3 regions of the Mesorhizobium sp. CA15 genome follow, and region 1 is predicted to be linked to each of the others. Evidence: predicted binding sites of a transcription regulator. Region 1 holds the regulator's gene; each other region holds the start of a gene.
The links. The regulator PhoB, encoded in region 1, activates phosphate uptake and scavenging genes when phosphate is short. The targets are predictions, from matches to a motif close to TGTCATNNANCTGTCAT.
Positions count from the first base shown of each region.

Region 2: LB515_RS13975 (YdcH family protein) is a predicted target of PhoB. The motif match lies at 1,441-1,457, and genes of this name have one in related genera.
Region 3: LB515_RS23160 (LTA synthase family protein) is a predicted target of PhoB. The motif match lies at 1,135-1,151, and genes of this name have one in related genera.

Region 1 covers NZ_JAIUHQ010000008.1:26,342-28,604, reverse strand. Annotated here, with positions in the region: gene LB515_RS15275 (ROK family protein) at 1-250, shown strand, start outside; gene phoB (phosphate regulon transcriptional regulator PhoB) at 579-1,268, opposite strand; gene phoU (phosphate signaling complex protein PhoU) at 1,285-1,992, opposite strand; gene pstB (phosphate ABC transporter ATP-binding protein PstB) at 2,013-2,263, opposite strand, start outside.
Region 2 covers NZ_JAIUHQ010000007.1:20,944-23,206, forward strand. Annotated here, with positions in the region: gene ispG (flavodoxin-dependent (E)-4-hydroxy-3-methylbut-2-enyl-diphosphate synthase) at 1-951, opposite strand, end outside; gene LB515_RS13970 (hypothetical protein) at 950-1,174, shown strand; gene LB515_RS13975 (YdcH family protein) at 1,192-1,371, opposite strand; gene LB515_RS13980 (YdcH family protein) at 1,611-1,814, shown strand; gene LB515_RS13985 (IclR family transcriptional regulator) at 1,833-2,263, opposite strand, start outside.
Region 3 covers NZ_JAIUHQ010000017.1:49,485-51,747, reverse strand. Annotated here, with positions in the region: gene LB515_RS23160 (LTA synthase family protein) at 1-1,086, opposite strand, end outside; gene fabD (ACP S-malonyltransferase) at 1,363-2,263, shown strand, end outside.

The DNA.
Region 1 (2,263 bases):
CGACCCGGCGCCCGTCGCCATGGTCGGCGTCAGTGCGGCCGCCTTCGACCTGATCGAGCCGGCGCTGCGCGAGGCGATCGCCCAGACGGCCGGCGGCCAGCACTCCGAATCGATCTCCTTCGACACCGAGCCGAACGAACTGCCGCTGATCCGCGAAGGCTGCGCCATGCGCGCGCTGACCTTCGTCGACCAGGAGATTTTCGGGCCGGGAGGCCAGGCAAGAGCGGGGACGGGAAAGAACGTGGCCTGAGGCAGCCTTGAAGAGGTCCGGGGACAGCAGCAGACGCTTGAAATTAGCGAAGGGAAGGCCCCGCAGCTTCGTCATTCCAGGGCGGAGCAGGAGCGAAGCTCCGTCGCGGAGACCCTGGAATCCATGCCGCTACCTCACGCGTCGAGCGCAGCGGCACAGAATTCTGGACTGTCGCAACGCATCGACATCACGGAATGGATCCTCGGGTCTGCGCTGCGTCGCTGCGCTCCTTGCTCCGCCCGTGCGAAGCACAAGCGTCTCGACTAATCGCCAATGCACGCGATCCGATGCTGGAGACAGAATCCGTCAGCGCCTCGGCGCCTTACCCCTAATCTTCCCTGATCGCGTAACCCGCCCCGCGGATGGTGCGGATGACGTCCGGCATGCGGCCGTTGTTGACTGCCTTGCGCAGGCGGCCGACATGGACGTCGACGGTGCGTTCGTCGATATAGATCGTCTCGCCCCAGACATTGTCGAGCAGCTGGCTGCGCGAGAACACCCGGCCGGGATGACGCATCATGAATTCCAGCAGCCGGAACTCGGTCGGGCCGAGCCTGATCTCGCTCTTCTTGCGGTAGACGCGGTGCGACTCGCGGTCGAGCACGATGTCGCCGACCTTGAGCACGCTGGACAGCACCTCCGGCTTGGCGCGACGCAGCAGCGCCTTGACGCGCGCCATGAACTCCGGCGTCGAGAACGGCTTGACCAGATAGTCGTCGGCGCCGGTCGAGAGGCCGCGCACGCGGTCGCTTTCTTCGCCCCGCGCCGTCAGCATGATGATCGGCAGCCGCTCGGTCTCGGGCCGCATCCTGAGGCGCCGGCAGAGCTCGATGCCGGAAACCGCGGGCACCATCCAGTCGAGCACGAGCAGGTCGGGGACGTTTTCCTGAAGGCGGATTTCGGCCTCGTCGCCGCGGGTCACCACTTCGACCTGGTAACCCTCGGATTCGAGATTGTAGCGGAGCAGCACACCAAGCGGCTCCTCGTCCTCCACCACCATGATGCGTGGCGCGATCATTGGCAGATACCCATCGTCAGGCCGCCGGCGCCGACATTGTCGTCTCGTCCTGCTTGGGACGATTCGCGGGCAATTGCGTGCCGGTCAGCACATAATAGGCGTTCTCGGCGATGTTGGTCACATGGTCGCCGATGCGCTCGAGATTCTTGGCGCAGAACAGAAGATGCGTGCAGGCGGTTATGTTGCGCGGGTCTTCCATCATGTAGGTCAGGAGTTCCCGGAAGACGGATGTGTATTTGACGTCGATGCGCTCGTCGTCGTTGCGAAGCTTGGCCAGCGCCGTGGCGTCGCCCACCGTATATTCCTGGATCACGGCCTGGACCTGGATCAGCACCAGCTGCGCCATGGAATCGATCGAATGCGTGAGGTCGCGCGGCGCGGCGCTGACGCCGACCGAGCCGACGCGCTTGGCGATGTTCTTGGCGAGGTCGCCGATGCGTTCGAGGTCGCCCGCCATGCGGATCGAGCCGACCACGTTGCGCAGGTCGTCGGCCATCGGCTGGCGCTTGGCGATCAGCGTGATGGCGCGGTCGTCGAGCTCGCGCTGGCGCGCGTCCATGATGGCATCGTCGGAAACGACGCGCTGCGCCATGGCATTGTCGGTCTCGAGCAGGGCCTTGGTCGAAGCGCCGACCATGGAGGCGGCGAGATCGCCCATGTCGTTGATGAGCCGGCTGATCTGCCTCAGATCCTCGTCGAAGGAAGCGACGGTATGTTCGGCCATGATGATGTCCTCGTATGAGCTCAGCCGAAGCGGCCGGTGATGTAGTCCTGCGTGCGCTTTTCGCGGGGCGAGGTGAAGATCTTCTCGGTCCGGTCGAACTCCACCAGCTCGCCCAGATACATGAACGCCGTCTGCCGCGACACGCGCGCCGCCTGCTGCATGTTGTGGGTGACGATGACGATCGTGTAGTCGGCCTGCAGCTCGTCGATCAGTTCCTCGATCTTGGCGGTCGACAGCGGATCGAGCGCCGAGGCCGGCTCGTCGAGCAGGA
Region 2 (2,263 bases), on a different contig from region 1:
AAGTTCCTGGAACACAGTGGAGGTGGTGCGGCCGCAGCCGGGGCAGGCCGCGACAATCGGCACGAACTGCCGGAAGCCCATGGTCTGCAGAAGTTCTTGCGACACCTGCACCTCGCGCGTGCGGTCGCCATTCGGCTCCGGCGTCAGCGAGATGCGGATCGTGTCGCCGATGCCCTGCTGCAAGAGGATGCCCATCGCCGCGGAAGAAGCGACAATGCCCTTGGTGCCCATGCCGGCTTCGGTGAGGCCCAGATGCAGCGCATGGTCGGAGCGGGTGGCAAGCTCGGTGTAGACGGCGATCAGGTCCTGCACACCGCTGACCTTGGCCGACAGGATGATCTTTTCGCGGCCAAGCCCGATCTCTTCCGCCATCTCGGCCGACAGGATCGCCGACCGTACGATCGCCTCGCGCGTGACTTCCTGCGCGGTGAGCGGCGAGCCCTTCGCCTGGTTGTCGTCCATCAGCTGGGTCAAAAGCTCCTGGTCGAGCGATCCCCAATTGACGCCGATGCGTACCGGTTTGTCATATCTGATCGCCATCTCGACGATCGCGGCGAACTGGCGGTCCTTCTTGTCCTTGAAGCCGACATTGCCCGGATTGATGCGGTATTTGGCCAGCGCTTCGGCGCAGGCCGGATGATCGGCGAGCAGCTTGTGCCCGATATAGTGGAAGTCGCCGACCAGCGGCACATCGATGCCGAGCCGCAACAGCCGCTCATGGATGCGCGGAACCGCCGCCGCGCTCTCGTCGCGGTCGACCGTGATGCGCACGATCTCGGAGCCGGCACGATGCAGCGCCGCGACCTGGGCGACGGTCTGGTCGACATCGGCGGTATCGGTGTTGGTCATCGATTGCACGACGACCGGTGCGCCGCCGCCGACCATCACGCCGCCGACCGATACGCCGACCGACCGGCGACGCGGGAAGGGACAAGAAAAATATCCGGTCATGCCGGCCGCCTTCATTTGGGAGTTTCGGCATGAGGTGGCGGAGCAAAGATGGCTTGTCAATGGCAAGCGACGGGCCATCCTGCAAATCGGCTGGAGCCGCGCGAAAAATAATAACCCGCCCGACCGCAAGATTTGCGGCCGAGCTTTCCGTCAATTTCAGTTAAAAGCACCGACCCGGTGGCATTTCTTGCCACCGGAAATTCACCGCGGCGGGTTGCGATGATGGTGCCTGGAAGAGCTTCAGTGTGTCGTCGGACTAGCTTTCAGCTTTTCAATCTCGTCCTTGATTGCCAGCTTGCGTCGCTTGAGATTCACGATTTCGAGGTCGTCGACCGAAGGATGGTTCATCGCATCGGTGAGCTCGCGCTCGATATCACCGTGTTTCCGCTGCAACTCGTCAAGATGGGATGCAAGAGACATGAATGGTTCTCCCTTTCATGGTTTCCTCGATTGCAGCCGTCGCAGGAGCCTCCACCGCAGGTTGCGACTGTGACGGCACCATGACAGTTTGCCACCAACCGATCCCGATGTCGAATGCCACGTGGTAGCATTCCACGACAAAGTGAAATGTGGTAAGGGCTGCGCGCCGGTCACAAACCCGCAAGTCACGGCCCCGCCCAAACAGCCCGATTGGGCGATGCATACGCAGACGGTAGATAATGTCCGAACAGGAACAGGCTGAAATACGCCTCGAATATTCCCGGCTCAAACAAGAACACGCCGATTTCGACGCCGCCATCAACGCGATGATCGCCACCGGCTGCGACCCGCTTCAGATCCAGCGCATGAAGAAGAAGAAGCTGATGCTGAAAGACCGGCTGTCGGCGCTGGAAGACCGCATCATTCCCGACATCATTGCCTGAGCGGATCGCCCCGCACCGTTAAGAGATCGATAGCCGTGCCGCGCGTTCGCGCAGCAGCGCGAGAAGTTCGCCGGTCCGTTCTTCGGACGTGTCGATCGGCACCACAAGGCACATGGTCGCTTCGACCTTGCCTGGCGCAGAGAACACCGGCGCCGCAAGGCATTTGGTGTAGGCATCGACCAGGCCTGACGTGACGCAATAGCCGGTGATGCGCGCCCGCGCGATATCGTCGATGAAATCGTCGAGTTCGAGCTTGCGGCCGTCCGGCAGCACGAGGTCGTCTCGCGTGACCATCGCTTCGATCCCGCCGCGGTCGAGGCCGGCAAGCAGCAGCCGGCCGGAAGCAGTCCAGGGCAGCGGAATCTGCAGGCCGGTGGCCGAACTGATGCGGAATGGCCTGGTGCCCGGGCTCGAATGGACGATCGTGTAGCGGCCGCTCTGCAGCATGC
Region 3 (2,263 bases), on a different contig from region 1:
GCGCGCCCGGTAACCCTGGCTCTTCAGGAAGGTCGCCAGCGACGGGGTCGGGGTGCGCACATATTGCTGATAGGGGATCGAGCCGGCCGGCAGGAAGGCGTTGGAAAAGCCGGTCAGCGCCTCGAACTCAATATTGGCGGTCATGCCGCCGAACTCGGGCGAGAACATCGAGCCGGAGCGCAACGCCCTGACCGTCGGGATCGGGTCGGGCTTGATGGTGACGCCGGGCAGGTGCGTCGGATCCCAGAAGGATTCGCTCATCACCACCACGATATCCGGCTTCTCGTCCGGCATGGAAGCGGCGACGTCGGGGCGCTGGATCGCGGCCATCGTCTTCTCGGAATAGCCGGGCGGCGCCGCGACATGCGCCATCGGCACGTTCATCGCGAAGGCCAGCGCAAAGCCGTTGGAGGCGTAGTTCTCCTTCTGGTCCCACATAATCGGGATGATCTGCAGCCGGTCGCGCGTCCACGAGAAGGTGGCGTAGTCCATGATCGAGACGAAGAAGGCGAGCAGCGGCACGGCAAGCGCCAGCCGCGCCAGGCGGCCCTTGCGGCTGAGGATGGGTACTCGCCGGCGCCAGGTCCGCCAGCCGTAGACGAGCAGCGTCAGACCGCCGACGATGCCGACCGCCAGCATGACGGCCGTCCACGGGCGCTCGCGCACCAGGAGCGGCATCAGCGCCATGATCTGGCGGGCGAACAGGAAATCCGTGGGATAGAGCGGGTCGCCGAGGTAACGCGATTTCTGGTGGCCGACAAAGGCCAGCGCCAGCGTCAGCGGCGCCACGATCATCAGGCTCTGGTGGCTTCGGCCGAGTATGGCGTCCAGCCCGAGCAGCACCAGGGCGAAGACGATGATGGTGGTCCAGCCGGGCTTGAAGGGCTGCATAAAGAAATCGACTGTGCCGAAGAAATCGCCGCGTACGATCAGCTCGATCGCGAAGACGAGCAGGGCTGAGGCAAGAAGCGTCGACAGGCCGTAGCGTACGGTCGGCCAGGCTCGTCCCGGCAGATAGCCGGTGGACGGATCGTCTTCCAAAAATTGCGGCGCGGGTTTGGCCGCGCCTTTCCTGATCCTTGCCACTTTACTTCCCCGGCCCTTGTCACGCGTCTTCCACCCGCGTCACGCCACTGTCATCGAAATGTCACGCAAAGCTAGCGCCTGTGGCGGAAATAAGAAGAGCCAGCAAACTAAACGTGAGCGGTTTTCATCAGGTGTGATCAAGTAAAAGGCCTTTTGGAACAGGCAGTCAGCAGGATTTCCGACCGAAATGCAGGCCGAAGAGACGCCTGCGGGCTTGACTTGGCTGTCCGCCTTGCGCCAGAGGCAGACAAAACCAGCCTCTGGAGAGACCTCAAAATGGCCGTCGCATTCACCTTTCCGGGACAGGGCAGCCAAGCCGTCGGCATGGGCAAGGACCTCGCCGATGCATTCCCCGAAGCGCGTCGCGTCTTCGAGGAAGTGGACGCAGCGCTCGGCGAAAAACTGTCGAAACGCATCTGGGAAGGGCCGGAAGAGACGCTGACGCTGACCGCCAATGCCCAGCCGGCGCTGATGGCGGTGTCGCTGGCGGCGATGCGCGCGCTCGAAGCGCGCGGCTTCTCGCTGAAGGACAAGGTGGCTTATGTCGCCGGCCATTCGCTTGGTGAATATTCCGCGCTTGCTGCGGCCGGCTTCGTTTCGGTCGGCGACGCGGCGCGGCTGCTTCGGACCCGCGGCAACGCCATGCAGGCGGCGGTGCCGGCCGGCGAGGGCGCCATGGCCGCGATCATCGGGCTGGAACAGGCCGACGTCGAGGCCGCTTGCGCCGAGGCAGCTCGCGAGGTCGGCAACGGCTCCGTCTGCCAGGTCGCCAACGACAATGGCGGCGGCCAGCTGGTGATCTCCGGCGCCAGGCCGGCGGTCGAGCTGGCGGCGAAGCTGTGCACCGAAAAAGGCGCCAAGCGGGCGCTGATGCTGCAGGTTTCCGCCCCCTTTCATTCGGCGCTGATGACGCCTGCCGCCGACATAATGCGCGAGGCGCTGGCCGGTGTCGCGAAATCCGCGCCGGTGGTTCCGATCGTCTCGAACGTCACCGTAACCCCGACCAGCGACCCCGATGAGATCGTCCGCCGCCTGGTCGAGCAGGTGGTCGCCCGCGTACGTTGGCGAGAGACGGTGGAATGGTTTGGCGCCAACGGCGTCGCGAGCCTCTATGAAGTCGGCGCAGGCAAGGTGCTGTCGGGCCTGGCGCGCCGCATCAACCGCGACATCGCCACCG